3 regions of the Starkeya nomas genome follow, and region 2 is predicted to be linked to each of the others. Evidence: predicted binding sites of a transcription regulator. Region 2 holds the regulator's gene; each other region holds the start of a gene.
The links. Region 2 encodes LexA, which represses DNA repair genes until DNA is damaged. Its sites were predicted from a motif close to TGTTCNNNNTGTGTTCNG; they were not measured.
Positions count from the first base shown of each region.

Region 1 (5,070 bases), 2.9 Mb from region 2:
GTGCTGGAAGGCGGTGCGCCGCGCTTCTTTCGCCGCCTGCGCGAAGGCGTGTTCGACGAGGAAGACGTGCGCTTCCGCGCCGCCGAGCTCGCGGACTTCGTCACCGAAGCCCGCAAGGTGTATAATGTGGCGGCGCCGGTGGCGGTCGGCTTCTCCAACGGCGCCAACATCGCCGCGGCGATGCTGCTGACGCGGCCGGAGGTGCTTGCCGGCGCCGTTCTTCTGCGCGCCATGGTACCGCTCGCCGCGCCGCCGGCGGCGGATCTCAAGGGGCGCGGCGTGCTGCTGCTTTCCGGCGGGATGGACCCCATCGTGCCGGAGGAGAATGCTGAACGTCTCGCGGCGCAGCTTCGCGCGGCGGGGGCTCGGCTCGACCACCGGACCCTGCCGGTCGGTCACGGCCTGTCGCAGGCCGATATCGGCCTTGCCCGGCAGTGGCTTGCCGCGCCGCAGCCGGTCGCCGCGTGACGTTTCGCCGGTGAGGAACCTTCCGGCGCATTGCCGTCACGATGCTGGTGCATCACTATGGCACCGTGGCGCGATGCCGCCGTGCAGTGGAGGACGAGAATGCGTTGGGAGGATTTCCGGCGGAGCGACAACGTCGAGGATCGACGTGGCCAGAGTGGCGGCTTCGGCGGTGGAATCGGCGGCGGCCCGCGCATTGGCCGGCGCGGTGGCCTCGGCATTGGCGGCCTCATCGTGGTCGGCCTGATCGCCTGGGCGACCGGCATCAACCCGGCCCTGCTGATCGGCGGTGCGGAAATCCTGATGGGCGACAAAAGCGGCAGCTCCACCCAGAGCGAGCAGGCCGCGCCCTCCGGCAAGACCGGCGCGCCGCAGGACGAGCTGGGCAAGTTCGCCGCCGTGGTGCTCGCCCAGACCGAGGATGTGTGGAAGCCGCTGTTCCAGGCGCAGGGCGCGACCTATAAGGAGCCGGGCATGGTGCTGTTCTCCGGCGCCACGCGTTCGGCCTGCGGCATGGCGGATTCCGCCGTCGGGCCGTTCTATTGCCCGCGCGACCAGAAGGTCTATCTCGACCTGTCCTTCTTCGACGAGCTGAAGCGCCGCTTCCGCGCGCCCGGCGATTTCGCCGCCGCCTACGTCATCGCGCATGAGGTGGGTCATCACGTCGAGAACCAGATCGGCCTGCTGCCCAAGGTGCAGGAACGCCAGCGCCAGGTCTCGCAGGCCGAGGCCAACGCGCTGTCCGTGCGCGTCGAGCTGATGGCCGATTGCCTCGCCGGTGTATGGGCGCATCACGCCAATGCACAGTGGCGTATCCTCGAGGACGGCGACATCGAAGAGGCGATGAACGCGGCTACCGCCATCGGCGACGACAGGCTGCAGAAGCAGTCGCAGGGCTATGTGGTGCCCGACAGCTTCACCCATGGCACCTCCGCCCAGCGCGTGAAGTGGTTCCGCGAGGGGCTCGACAACGGCTCCATGCAGCGCTGCAACACCTTCCAGGGCAGCATCTGAGCCCTGTCCGGGCGAGACGAAGGAAGCACCGCGACGCAGGAGCACGCGCCATGAGCAGCGAGGCCGAAAAGCCTTTCGTGCCGCTTTCCATCGCGGTGCTGACCATTTCCGACACCCGCACCTTCGCCGACGACCGTTCCGGCAACACGCTGGTCGAGCGGGTGGAGGCGGCGGGCCATCGACTCGCCGACCGCGCCATCGTGCCGGACGACGTAGAGACCATCCGCGCGCAGGTCGCCGGCTGGATCGCCGATGCGGGGGTGGACGTGGTCATTACCACCGGCGGCACCGGCTTCACCGGCCGCGACGTGACGCCGGAGGCGGTGGAGCCGCTGTTCGAGAAGCGCATGGAAGGCTTCTCGACCGTCTTCCACATGATCTCGTTCCAGAAGATCGGTACCTCGACGCTGCAGAGCCGCGCCACGGCGGGCGTCGCCAACGCGACCTATATCTTCTGCCTGCCGGGCTCGCCCGGCGCCTGCCGCGACGGCTGGGACGGCATCCTCGTCCACCAGCTCGATATCCGCCACAAGCCGTGCAATTTCGTCGAGATCCTGCCCCGGCTCGACGAGCACCTGAAGCGCGGCAAGCTGCGCGCGCCGGCCGGCATCGCCGGCTGAGCCGGTTTTTTGCCCGGCCCCGGCCTTCAGTTCTCCGGCAGCAGCATCTGCGAGCGCAGCAGCACCAGCCGGCCGCGCCCGATCCGCGCCGTCAGGCGCTTCATGGAATGCGGGCCGGGCGCGTGGCCGCCGAGCGCCTCGTAGAAGCGGCGGTGGATCAGCAGCCCCTGCTCGGGGCGCGGGCGGCCGGTGAGCGCATGGCCCAGCATGGCTGCCGCCTCCTTCACGCGCGGGGACACGCCGAAGCCGTCCAGCGCCAGCCGGAAGGTCGCCGCCCGCCGGTCGGTGGCGCCGATCCGCTCGACCTGATCGGTGAAGGTGCGCACCTCGCGGGTCCAGCCCTCCTGCAGCAGGCCCCTCGGCTCCAGGAACAGCAGCCAGGGCGCACGCGCCGCCGCCGCGCCCTGCCGCATCCGCGCGCCCGGATCGGCCGGTCCGCTCAGATATTCGCAGCCCGCCGCGTCGGCGATCTCCGCCACTTCGGCCGAGGCGCCGGAATCGACGAGCAGCACCTCGCGCACGATGCCGGCGGCCGCGCCCGGCACGAGCGCCGCCAGGGTCGGGATCAGCCGCTTGGAGGTCTCATCTGTGGGTATGACGACCGAGATCACGCGCTCAGCCACCCCTTGACGATCTTGGCTGGAAAAGGCCCGCGGGCCCGACGGATGAAGCGTTTTCCTGCCTAGCCCACCCATTCGCGCACGTATAGGCCGGCTGTCGCAATTCTGCCAATGTTCTTGATATGTTCTCATTATTGGGCTAGAGAACACGCCATGGAACGCCGCGCTCATCCTTCCCGCCTCGAACCGCCGCCGCCCCGGCATCTGGGACGGCTGGTCGAGGAGCGGCGCGCCCGGCAGGCGGAGGAGCGCCGATCGGCGGAGCGGGACGTCTCCGCCCTGTCGGAGATGGACGCGGTGGCGCCGCCGCCCGTCCCCGATTGGATGGTCGACGGCGAGCGCCGGCGCGGGCGCGGCGCGCTCTCCAACGCGGCCGGGCGTTTCGAGCCGCAGGCGCGCGAGGCCTTCGACGATGGCTGGCAGAGCCTCGACGACCTGCCGCCCTTCCGCACCAGCGTGACGGTGGAGAAGCCGCGCACCATCATCAACCGCAACGATTCGCCCGATGTGGGCTTCGACCGCTCGATCAATCCCTATCGCGGCTGCGAGCATGGCTGCGTCTACTGCTTCGCGCGCCCCACTCACGCCTATCAGGGGCTTTCCGCCGGGCTCGACTTCGAGACCAGGCTGTTCGCCAAGCCGGACGCGCCCGAACTGCTGGCGAAGGAACTGTCGAAGCCGGGCTACGAGCCGCGCACCATCGCGCTCGGCATCAACACCGACGCCTATCAGCCGATCGAGCGGGAATGGCGGCTGACCCGCCGCATCCTGGAGGTGCTGAGCGATTTCGGCCATCCGGTCGGCATCGTCACCAAGTCGGCGCTGGTGCTGCGCGATCTCGACATCCTCGCGCCCATGGCCGAGCGCGGGCTGGCGAAGGTGGCGCTCTCCGTCACCTCGCTCGATCCCAAGCTGGCGCGCATCATGGAGCCGCGCGCCGCCACTCCGCCGCGCCGGCTCGATACGATCCGCCGCCTCAGCGAGGCGGGCGTGCCGACCGCCGTTCTGGTGGCGCCGGTCATCCCCGCCGTGACCGACGCGGAGATGGAGCGTATCCTCGATGCGGCGGTGGCGGCGGGCGCCTCGGAGGCGGGCTACGTCATGCTGCGCGTGCCGCTCGAGATCCGCGACCTGTTCCGGGAATGGCTGCTGGCGCATTTCCCCGACCGTTACCGCCACGTGCTCTCCCTGCTGAAGGAACTGCATGGCGGGCGCGAATATGATTCCACCTTCGGCCAGCGGATGACCGGCTCGGGTCCCTATGCCTGGACCATGGCGCGGCGCTTCGAGATCGCGGTGGAACGGCTCGGGCTGAACCGCCGCCACACGCGGCTCACCACGCGCCATTTCAGCCGCCCGCCGCGGAAGGGCGAGCAATTGTCGCTGTTCGGGGAAGAGGCATGAGTGCCGCTGCGGCCGGGCGGCCGAGGGAGGTTTCGATGGAGACGGAGCTGTCGATGGAGAAGGAGACGGGCGACGTTTCGCCCCGCAGGCGTGCCATGGCGCCGCTGCGCCTGTCGCTGGTCACGCTCGGCGTCGCCGATCTCGACCGCGCGGTCGCCTTCTACGAGGCGCTCGGCCTCGAACGGCGGGTGAAGGAGGCCAAGGGCGCCGCCTTCTTCGATGCCGGCGGCGTGGTGCTCTCGCTCTATCCGCGCCATGAACTCGCCGCCGATGCCGGGGTGCTTCCCGGCCGCGCCGGGCAGTTCGGCGGGATCGCGCTCGCCTGCAACCGGACGAGCCGGGCGGAGGTCGACACCACGCTGATCCGCGCCGTGGCGGCGGGCGGCCGGGCGCTGCGGCCGGCGCAGCCGACCTTCTGGGGCGGCTATTCCGGCTATGTCGCCGATCCCGACGGCCACCCCTGGGAGATCGCCCATAATCCCGGCTTTCCCTTCGATGCCGGGGGCCGCATCGTCCTGCCCGAATGAACGGGGCGAACCGGACGCGGGGGCTCGAATTCGCCGGTTCTGCGGTGGCGGCGCGTGGGCCGGTGGACATGAAAATGCCCGGCCGGAGCCGGGCATTATGTCGTCGATGGCCGCCGCGCGGCCGGCCGGCTGCTTTGCCCGCGCCGGGCGGGACGACGAGGTCGCGCCGGCCCGGACCGAAGCCCGCGCTCAGTTGGCGCCGAGCAGCGGCGCCAGTTCCTTGTCGAGGTCTTCCGGGCTGATGGCGCCGGAGAACTTCTTGCCGTTGATGAAGAAGGTCGGCGTGGAATCGATGCCGAATTCCGTGGCGGCGCGCTTGGCGCTCTCGTCGATCTCGCCGCCCAGCTTGGTGTTGCTCAGGCAGGCGTTGAACTGTTCCTCGGTCATGCCGCTCTGCTTGGCGATGCCGAGCAGCGCCTG
Region 1 covers NZ_CACSAS010000001.1:4,408,609-4,413,678, forward strand. The annotation lists gene STARVERO_RS20865 (alpha/beta hydrolase) at 1-468, shown strand, start outside; gene ypfJ (KPN_02809 family neutral zinc metallopeptidase) at 568-1,479, shown strand; gene moaB (molybdenum cofactor biosynthesis protein B) at 1,530-2,099, shown strand; gene STARVERO_RS20880 (glycosyltransferase family protein) at 2,126-2,722, opposite strand; gene STARVERO_RS20885 (PA0069 family radical SAM protein) at 3,008-4,123, shown strand; gene STARVERO_RS20890 (VOC family protein) at 4,159-4,650, shown strand; gene STARVERO_RS20895 (DsbA family protein) at 4,840-5,070, opposite strand, start outside.
Region 1: a site for LexA is predicted at 2,832-2,849, ahead of STARVERO_RS20885 (PA0069 family radical SAM protein). Genes of this name have one in related genera too.

Region 2 (5,070 bases):
CCGCGCCGATGTGCTGCTCGTACGCCCGCCGCACGCACCTGCCGCCAGCGCGGGCGATCCCTGCGAGATCCTGCCGCTCGAGGATTGACCGCTGCGTCCGCGGCCCTCCCCCGGGCACGCATGTCGCACACGAAGCGCTTGGTAACCGGCGGCCTGCCCTTTATGGATGCCGGAGACGGTGTCCCGCCGCCTCACCTGATTGTCTGTCGCGCATGTCGGCCTCTCGTTCTCGCCCGCCGCTCGACCCGTCTGCCGGCAATGTCCGGCGCGGGCGGCCCACGCGCGCCGAAGAACTGCGCACCCAGCTTGCCGACGAGATCACCCGCGGCCTGCTGCTTCCCGGCACCGCTCTCGACGAATCCGCGCTGGCCGCCCGCTTCGGCGTCTCGCGCACTCCAGTGCGTGAAGCCCTCCGCGAACTGACCGCTTCCGGTCTGGTCGAGACCCGTCCCCATCGTGGAGCCGTCGTCGCCCGGCCCGGCGCCGAGCGATTGCAGAACATGTTCCAGGTGATGGCGGAGCTGGAAGCACTCAGCGCGAGCCTCTGCGCGCTCCACATGACACCGCAGGAGAGGCGCGAACTCGAGGACCTGCACGCCCGGATGGGCGAGTTGATGCGCCAGGGCGACTTCGCCGCCTATCGGGAGGCGAATGAGCGCTTCCACGCCGCGATCTATGCCGGCAGCCACAATGGCTACCTCATCGAGCTCGCCATCGGCACGCGACAGCGGCTTTCGCCCTTCCGCCGTGCTCAATTCCGCGCGCTCGGCCGCCTCGCACTCTCGCACACGGAGCACGAACGGGTGACGATCGCCATCCTTCGCGGAGAACGCGAGGCCGCAGCAAACGCCATGCGCAGCCACATCGCCATCATCCAGGACGCCTACGAGCAATACGCCCAGTCTCTCTGAGTCGAGCGATTCGCGATGGCCGCGCCGGTCCGGGAGCGGCCCGCACGCGCTGCCCGCTGCACGGCATTTCCGCTCAGAACCCTTGCAAACTCTGGCCTCGGCACCACGCATCAGCCTTAGCGAACCCTTTACCCATTGTGGAACACAATAGGAACGGATAGTATTTGTTCGTGATTTGTTTCATCTCGGCGCCGGCCGATAGACGGGATCCGTTGGATGCTCACCCGCAAACAGCATGAGTTGCTCCTGTTCATCAATGAACGCCTGCAGCAGGACGGCGTGCCGCCGTCCTTCGAGGAGATGAAGGACGCGCTCGATCTGAGGTCGAAGTCGGGGATTCACCGGCTCATCACGGCGCTGGAAGAACGCGGTTTCATCCGGCGCCTGCCCAATCGGGCGCGGGCCTTGGAAGTCGTGCGCCTGCCGGAGGACGCGCAGCCGCCCAAGCCGGCCCGCCCCTTCGCGCCCAGCGTCATCGAGGGGAGCCTCGGGCGTACGCAGGCAGCGAACGAGGATGAAGATCCCCGGCATGTGGTGCCGATTCCGGTAATGGGCCGGATCGCCGCCGGCACACCGATCTCGGCCATTCAATCGCGCGACCACACGATCAGCATGCCCCCGGAAATGCTGGCGGGCGGCGAGCATTTTGCGCTGGAAGTGCGCGGCGACTCGATGGTCGAGGCCGGCATTCTCGACGGCGATCTGGCGTTGATCCGCAAATGCGACACCGCCAACACCGGCGAAATCGTGGTGGCGCTGATCGACGATGAGGAAGCAACGCTGAAGCGCCTGCGCCGCAAGGGCGCCTCTGTGGCGCTGGAAGCTGCCAATCCAGCCTATGAAACGCGGATCTTCGGCCCCGACCGGGTACGCATCCAGGGCAAGCTGGTTGGCTTGTTCCGCCGCTACTGAGCAGCCGCGGGGTTTTCCGGCGGCACATCACTATCGACGTCGTCCGGTACCAGTACTGCATCGAGGTTGTCGAAGGCATCGGGCCGCACTGGTGGCGGATTCCGGGTTCCCGTTGAGCGGGAAGCAGACTTGATGATCATGACGCCAGGATGCTCGGAAACAGTGCCGCGGACGTCCGGCTCCCATGGTCGCGTTCCTTTGGCGGGGCGCCCCGGAATGAAGCGCTCGCCGTCATCTCCAAATAAATAGCCGGCTACGCTTGAGGTCGGATTGCGTGTATCGACCCGGATCACCGTCGCAGCACAATCCCGCGGCGGCGCGAAGGGCGTCACCAGAATGGCGGCGAGGCGGCAATCGTCCTCCAACGAGTCGCGATGGCGGGAGAGCGCAACGAGGTGCCCATCCGCCAGCGGCAGGGTGCAACCGACGGCGTCGCAGGCGGCTCTCGCGACAAGCTCCTTTTTTCCGACACGGGCGCGGTCTCCGTCCGCGTTCAGCCACTGCTCCACGGCAAAGCGATCGGAGAGCCCAGGCAGGCGATCGCCCATGACATCGAGCATGCCGTCTGGGCCCCGCACCGCGACGGTACGCGCCTGCGCGTCGACGAGAAGATCGGGCCTCGGCGCCATCGCCGCCAGCCCGACTGCGACGGCAACGCAGGCCGGCGCCAGGAGGATCAGGCGCGTGCGCGACAGGCACAGAACGACGAGTGCCAGGCTGAACAGCGCGATGCTTGCCGCGGGCATCGCCCGCACGCCCCGGTCAGCACCGGGCAGCGCCGCAACGGCATCGGATATGGCCTGCATGACGCCGAGCCCCCACCCCATCACGTGCCACGCCGGCGCATCCCAGCCGAACGGCATGAGCACCGAGCCGATCAGGCCCGCCGGCATGACGGCGAAGGAAACCACCGGCATGGCGGCGAGATTGGCCAGCAGGCTCAGCGGCGCCAGGCGCTGGAAGTGGAAGGCGGCATAGGGTGCCGTGGCGAGCCCGGCCGCCAGCGAGGCCAGCACCAGCGCCGCCACATAGCGGACCGGCATGCCAAGGCGCGGCATGCCGAGCCAGGAGCCATCCTGCGCTACGCCGGGCGGCCGAGTGACGTAGGAACCGAAGCGCTCATACGCCGCGACCAGCGCCAGCGTGGCGGCGAAGGACATCTGCGCGCCGGGATCGAGCACGGCCCAGGGCGTCAGGGCCATGACCACCAGCGCCGCCACCGCCAGCGTCCGCAATGTGAGAGCCGGGCGTCCCAGCATCACGCCCGCCAGCACCAGCAGCGTCATCACATAGGCTCTCTGGGTCGGCACTTCGACGCCCGACAGCAGCAGGTAGAAGCTCGCCGACAAGGCCGCCGGCACCGCCGCCCAGGACTTGATCGGCCACGAAAGGGCGAGCCCCGGCACAAGGGCGAGCAGCGCCCGCACGAGGAAGAACACCGTGCTGGCCACCAGCGCCATGTGCAGGCCGGAAATCGAGAGCACATGCGAGAGGCCGGAGATACGCATGCTCTCCTCGATCGGCTCGCCTACCGCGTCGCGCAGGCCGGTGACCAGCGCCACTGCTACCCCACCCTCCGGGCCGGGCAGCGCGTGGCGGATGCGCTCGGCTATGGAGTGTCTGACCTCGTCGAGCCATGTCGCAGCCCGCAGCCGCCATGGCAGGGGCCTCGGCGCCGGGCTCGCCTGCGGCCGTCCGAGCGCGAAGCCGGTGGCCCCGATCCCGTCGAACCAGATCGACCGACCAAAATCGAATCCGCCGGGATAGGCCGGCCCCGGAAGGGGGCCGAGCGAGGCGCGCAGCTTCACGTGGCTGCCGACCGACGGCGGATCACGTCCCGCGAGCGTCACACGCACGCGCTCCGGTGGATGTTCCATAGGGCGGGTGAAGCCGGTTACCGCCAGCGTGATGCGGCTGCCACGCGGGCGCTGCTCCGCAGCCTCGACAAAGCCGGCCACTTCCGCCGCATTCAACGTCTCCGCCAGCACGGGATGCGCCATGCGCTGCACCTGCAGGCTCGATACGGCGAAGCCCAGCGCAATGACGGCCAGCCATGCGAAGAGATGGAAACCGAACGGCCGCGCACGCGACCACAGCGCCAGCGCCGCGAAGGTGAATGCCGGCACCAATCCGACATAGGGCAAGGGCTCGTAGGGAGCGGCAAAATACGCCCCGGCGCCGATCGCGAAACCGATCGGCAGGAAGAGAAAGGCGCGCCGATCCTCGATTTCGTGCGCCATGGCGCCGGCGAGACGGCCCGCGAGCGCACCGAGAGGCGGCCCAAACCCCTTCCGTACGCCGGTTTGTCGTACCGATATTCCGGCGGCGAGCACCGACGCTCGGGCCCGCCGCTGCGCACCCGTTTTGCCCTCCGGTCCGTGCTGCGGCGGCACCTGCCCCTGCACGCCCTGCCCGCCCCTTTCACGCACGCGCCCGTCGTGCGGTTTCGCATTGACCCGCCCGCCGGGCAAAGCCGCGCTTTTCCCGTGTCGCGCACCTATGGTACACGCACCGTCCGCGCCCGCCATGCTTTGACGCCGCTGATGCTTCGCGGCGCGAGACGGAAGAGAAATGACCGAGACCGTCGTTACCCGCTTCGCCCCCTCGCCCACCGGCTTCCTGCACATCGGCGGGGCGCGCACCGCGCTGTTCAACTGGCTCTATTCCCGCGCCAAGGGCGGCAAGATGCTGCTGCGCATCGAGGATACGGATCGCCAGCGCTCCACGCCGGAAGCCATCGACGCCATCATCGACGGGCTGAACTGGCTCGGCATCGACTGGTCGGGCGACGTCATCTACCAGTTCGCCCGCGCCGAGCGGCATCGCGAGGCCGTCGAGCAGATGATCGCCGCTGGCCGCGCGTATCCCTGCTACGCGACCGCCGCCGAGCTCGAGGAAATGCGCGAGACGGCCCGCAAGGAAGGCCGCCCGCCGCGCTATGACGGGCGCTGGCGGGACCGCGATCCGTCCGAGGCCCCGGCCGACCGCGCGCCCGCCATCCGTCTCAAGGCGCCCACTGAGGGCGAGACCGTCATCGACGACCTCGTGCAGGGCCGCGTCGTGTTCCCGAACAAGGATCTCGACGATCTCGTGCTGCTGCGCTCGGACGGCACGCCCACCTACATGCTTTCCGTGGTGGTGGACGACCACGACATGAACGTCACCCACATCATCCGTGGCGACGATCACCTGACCAACGCCGCGCGCCAGACGCAGATCTACCATGCGCTGGGTTGGGAGGTGCCGA
Region 2 covers NZ_CACSAS010000001.1:1,461,299-1,466,368, forward strand. The annotation lists gene STARVERO_RS07060 (molybdopterin molybdotransferase MoeA) at 1-88, shown strand, start outside; gene STARVERO_RS07065 (GntR family transcriptional regulator) at 213-911, shown strand; gene lexA (transcriptional repressor LexA) at 1,128-1,823, shown strand; gene STARVERO_RS07075 (ComEC/Rec2 family competence protein) at 1,817-4,351, opposite strand; gene gltX (glutamate--tRNA ligase) at 4,395-5,070, shown strand, end outside.

Region 3 (5,070 bases), 520 kb from region 2:
CGAACTTCGTGCTCACCAATCCCGAGCTCCTGCGCACCACGCTGGCCTCCAACGGCGCCAACCTCGTGCGCGGCATGAAGATGCTCGCCGAGGACATCGAGGCCGGCGGCGGCGACCTGAAGATCCGCCAGACCGACAACTCGAAGTTCCGGGTCGGCGAGAATCTCGCGGTGACGCCCGGCAAGGTGATCTTCCAGAACGAGCTGATGCAGCTCATCCAGTACGCGCCGCAGACCGAGACGGTGCTGGAGACGCCGGTGGTGATCATCCCGCCGTGGATCAACAAGTTCTACGTGCTCGACCTCTCCCCCGAGAAATCCTTCATCCGCTGGGCGGTGGCGAACGGGCTGACGGTGTTCATGGTGTCCTGGGTCAATCCCGGCCCCGAACTCGCCGGCAAGAGCTTCGACGACTACATGCGCGACGGCGTGCTGACCGCCTTCGAGGTCGCCAAGAAGGCCTGCGGCACCGAGCAGTTCCACGCGGTGGGCTATTGCGTCGGCGGCACCATGCTGGCGATGGCGCTCGCCTGGCTGGCGGCGGCGGGCAAGGATGTCGGCGTGCGCAGCACGACCTTCCTCACCACCCAGGTCGACTTCACCTATGCGGGCGACCTGAAGGTGTTCATCGACGAGGAGCAGGTCGCCAATCTCGAACGCAAGATGCTGGAAGCCGGCGTGATGGAAGGCCGCCAGATGGCGAACGCCTTCAACATGCTGCGGGCCAACGACCTGATCTGGCCCTATGTCGTGAACAACTACCTGAAGGGACAGGCACCCTTCCCGTTCGACATTCTCTACTGGAACGCGGATTCGACACGCCTTCCCGCCGCCAACCACTCCTTCTATCTGCGCAATTGCTACCTCGATAACAGGCTTGCCCAGGGCAGCCTTATGTTAGCCGGCAAAATGCTCAAGCTGAAGGACATCGACATGCCGATCTACAGCGTGGCGACCCGCGAGGACCATATCGCGCCGGCCGCCTCGGTGTTCCTCGGCGTGCAGCTCTTCGGCAATTCCGGACGCTTCGTGCTGGCCGGCTCCGGCCACATCGCCGGCGTCATCAACCCGCCCGAGCGCGGCAAGTACCAGTACTGGACCGGCGGCCCGCCGACCGGCAGGCTCGACGACTGGATCGCCAAGGCCGAGATGCATCCGGGATCGTGGTGGCCGGACTGGCTCGACTGGATTGAACGGCAGGACGGGCGCCGCGTGCCCGGGCGCGTGCCGGGCACGGGCCCCTTCCCCGCCATCGAGGACGCGCCGGGCAGCTATGTGAAGGTGAAGGCGTGAGCCGTATTTCCGCGGCAACGCTGGTGGCGCTGGGCCTCGCCCTGCCGTCGCTGGAGGGCACTCCGGCGGCCGCGGCCAGCTTCGATTGCGGCCGCACGCGGACGCCGGACGAGCGCGCCGTCTGTGCCACCCCCGCCCTCTCGGCGCTCGACAGCGAGATGGGCGCCCTCTGGTACGCCTATAGCCGTTTCCCGCTGCTGATGGGCGCAAGCGGCGCCCGGCGGGACGACGCGCAGGCTTTCCTGACCGCGCGCGGCGCATGCGGAGCCGATGCGGCCTGCCTCGCCCGCCTCTATGAGGCGCGCATCGCCACGCTGAAGGAGCAGGTCGCCAGCGCCATCGGCAATCTGGCGCGGCAGGCCGATGCCGATGCTCCGCCCGCTCCCCCGGCGCCGCAGCCGGTGATCGACCGCATCGCCGCCTTCGGCCGGCAATGCCGCGAACTCGGCGGCACCCTGAAGGGCAATGCCGCCCCGGAAACCATGACCGGCGACCTCGATCGTGACGGCAGGCCCGATTACGTGCTGAACAGCGCCAACCTGCGCTGCGAAGGCGCGGCCACCGCCTTCTGCGCCAATGACGGCTGCACGGTCGCCATCGCCCTGTCGAGCGCCGGCTACGCGCCGCTCGACCTGCGCGGGGCGAACCCGACGCTGGCGCAGGAGGGCGATGCCACCACGCTCGCGCTTTGGGTCGATCGCTTCGCGTGTGACGGCGCCAAGCCGGGCGACGCCTGCTGGAGCACGTGGCGATGGGACGGCTCGGCTCTCAAGGCGAGCCTCGCCGTCCATCCGCAGTGAGCGGCCGGGAATGAACGCTCAGGGGAAGAGAGCGATCTGCTCCAGCCCCAGCGTCTCGGGATAGCCGAGCACGAGGTTCATGTTCTGCACCGCCTGGCCGGAAGCGCCCTTCACCAGATTGTCGGTCGTCGCAATGACGATGACGCGGTCGGGCGCGCGGTCCTGGATCACGCCGATGAAGGCCATGTTGGAGCCCTTCACGAAGCGCGACTGCGGAACCTGGCCCAGCGGCAGGACGTGGACGAAGGGCTGCCCCTTGTAGAAGTCGGCCAGGACGCGATGGACGCCCTGCGCGCCGACGCCCGCTCCGGTCTTGAGGTAGATCGTCGCGTAGATGCCGCGGCTCATCGGGATGAGGTGCGGGGTAAAGCTCGGCACGATGCTGCGGCCGGCGGCCTTGGAGAACTCCTGGTCGAGCTCCGCCATGTGGCGATGGCTTCCCACGCCATAGGCGTGCATGCCGTCCGTCACCTCGGCGTAGAGCAGCGACTCCTTGGCGGAGCGGCCGGCGCCGGTGACACCGCTCTTGGCATCGATGACGATCTGCTCGGGGTCGATGGCGCCGGCCTCGATCAGCGGCACCACCGGCAGGATGGCGGTCGTGGTGTAGCAGCCGGGATTGGCGACCAGCCGGGCCTTGCGGATATCGTCCCGGTATAGCTCGACGACGCCGTAGACGGCCTCCTGCTGGAGCTCCAGAGCCTGATGCGGATGGCCGTACCAGCGCTCATAGGCGCCGTCGTCGCGCAGCCGGAAGTCCGCAGAGAGATCGACGACCTTCACATGCGGCGCGGTCTCGAAGACCTTCTTGATCACCAGCTGGGTGGTGCCGTGAGGCAGCGCGCAGAAGACGAGATCGACGTCCTTCCACGCCACCTCCTCGATGGTGATCAGCTTCGGCAGCGCGAAGGGCGCGAATTGCGGGAACACGTCCGCCACCGCCTGCCCCGCCTTGCGGTCGGCGGTGAGGGCGACGATCTCCACGCGCGGATGGCGCAGCAGCAGGCGCAGCAGCTCCGAGCCGGTGTAGCCCGAGGCCCCGAGGATGGCGATCCGCGCCTTGCTCTCCGTCATGGTGGCATTCCTTCCTGCCGGCGCGGCCCGCCACGATGACGGCCTGCGCGCATGGACGTGCGCCATTACACCTTATGCATGTCCGGCGGAAGACGGCCGCACATGCACAAACGCATGATCCCCCTGCATCGCCGCCCCACTATGTTCACGGAGCGTTCCGGTTTAGGCTGACGCCTGCCATAGTGCTATGGACATCGAATCATTTTCCAAGAGATCCGAGCCAAACCCTCGCCCATGTCGAATTCCGACGACCTCTTCGCCGCCGCCCCTTCCCCGCGCCCGGCTCGTCCGGCCGCCAAGCCCTCCGCGCCTGCGGGACGGGGCGAGGCGACGCCCGGCGAGAACGGCTACACCGCTGCCCATATCGAAGTGCTGGAAGGGCTGGAGCCGGTGCGGCGCCGGCCGGGCATGTATATCGGCGGCACGGACGAGAAGGCGCTGCACCACCTCTTCGCCGAGGTGATCGACAACTCGATGGACGAGGCCGTCGCCGGACATGCCAGCTTCATCGAGGTGGAGCTGACCGAGGACGGCTTCCTCACCGTGACCGACAACGGCCGTGGCATCCCGATCGAGGAACACCCGAAATATCCCGGCAAGTCTGCGCTGGAGGTCATCCTCACCACGCTGCACGCCGGCGGCAAGTTCGACAGCAAGGTCTACGAGACCTCGGGCGGCCTGCACGGCGTCGGCGTCTCGGTGGTCAACGCGCTCTCCGACGTGCTGGAGGTCGAGATCGCACGGGGCCAGACGCTCTACCGCCAGACCTATTCGCGCGGCCTGCCGCAGGGGCCCATCGTGGAAGTCGGCCGGGTGCTGAACCGGCGCGGCACCCGCGTGCGCTTCCACCCCGACGCGCAGATCTTCGGCGAGGGCGCGCATTTCAAGCCGGCCCGCGTGTTCAAGATGGCGCGCTCCAAGGCCTATCTTTTCGGCGGGGTGGAAATCCGTTGGAGCTGCGACGCTTCGCTCGTCGCCGGCACCGAGATTCCGGAAAAGGCGACCTTCCGCTTCCCGGGCGGCCTGAAGGACTACCTCGCCGCCGATATCGCGGGCCACACGCTGGTCCATCCCGACATCTTCGCCGGCAAGACCTCACGTCCCGGCGGCCACGGCTCCGCCGAATGGGCGGTGGCGTGGCTCGGCGATGCGGACGGCTCGATCTCCTCCTATTGCAACACCATCCCCACCGCCGAGGGCGGCACCCATGAGGCGGGGCTGCGCTCGGTGCTGCTGAAGGGCCTGCGCGACCATGCCGAGCGCACCGGCAGCACCAAGCGCGCGGCGATCGTCACCACCGATGACATCATGGCCGGCTGCGCTGCCATGCTCTCGGTCTTCGTGCGCGAGCCGGAATTCCAGGGGCAGACCAAGGAAAAGCTCGCCACCGCCGAGGCGACGCGCATCGTCGAGACCGCCCTGCGCGATCCCTTCGACCACTGGCTCGCCGGCAACCCGGCACAGGCCAACCGCCTGCTGGACTGGGTGGTGGAGCGCGCCGAGGAGCGCCTGCGCCGCCGGCAGGAGAAGGAGATTTCCCGCAAGACCGCCGTGCGCAAGCTGCGCCTGCCCGGCAAGCTGGCGGATTGCTCCAACAATTCCGCCGCCGGTTCGGAACTGTTCATCGTCGAGGGCGACTCGGCCGGCGGTTCGGCCAAGCAGGCGCGCGAGCGGCAGACGCAGGCCGTGCTGCCGCTGCGCGGCAAGATCCTCAACGTCGCCAGCGCCGGCCGCGACAAGCTCGCTCAGAACCAGCAGATCGGCGACCTGGTTCAGGCGCTGGGCGCGGGCACCGGCGGCCAGTACCGCGAGGAAGACCTGCGCTACGAGCGCGTGATCATCATGACGGATGCCGACGTGGACGGCGCCCACATCGCCTCGCTGCTCGTCACCTTCTTCTTCCG
Region 3 covers NZ_CACSAS010000001.1:937,645-942,714, reverse strand. The annotation lists gene phaC (class I poly(R)-hydroxyalkanoic acid synthase) at 1-1,292, shown strand, start outside; gene STARVERO_RS23325 (lysozyme inhibitor LprI family protein) at 1,289-2,092, shown strand; gene argC (N-acetyl-gamma-glutamyl-phosphate reductase) at 2,111-3,166, opposite strand; gene parE (DNA topoisomerase IV subunit B) at 3,401-5,070, shown strand, end outside.
Region 3: a site for LexA is predicted at 3,309-3,326, ahead of parE (DNA topoisomerase IV subunit B). Genes of this name have one in related genera too.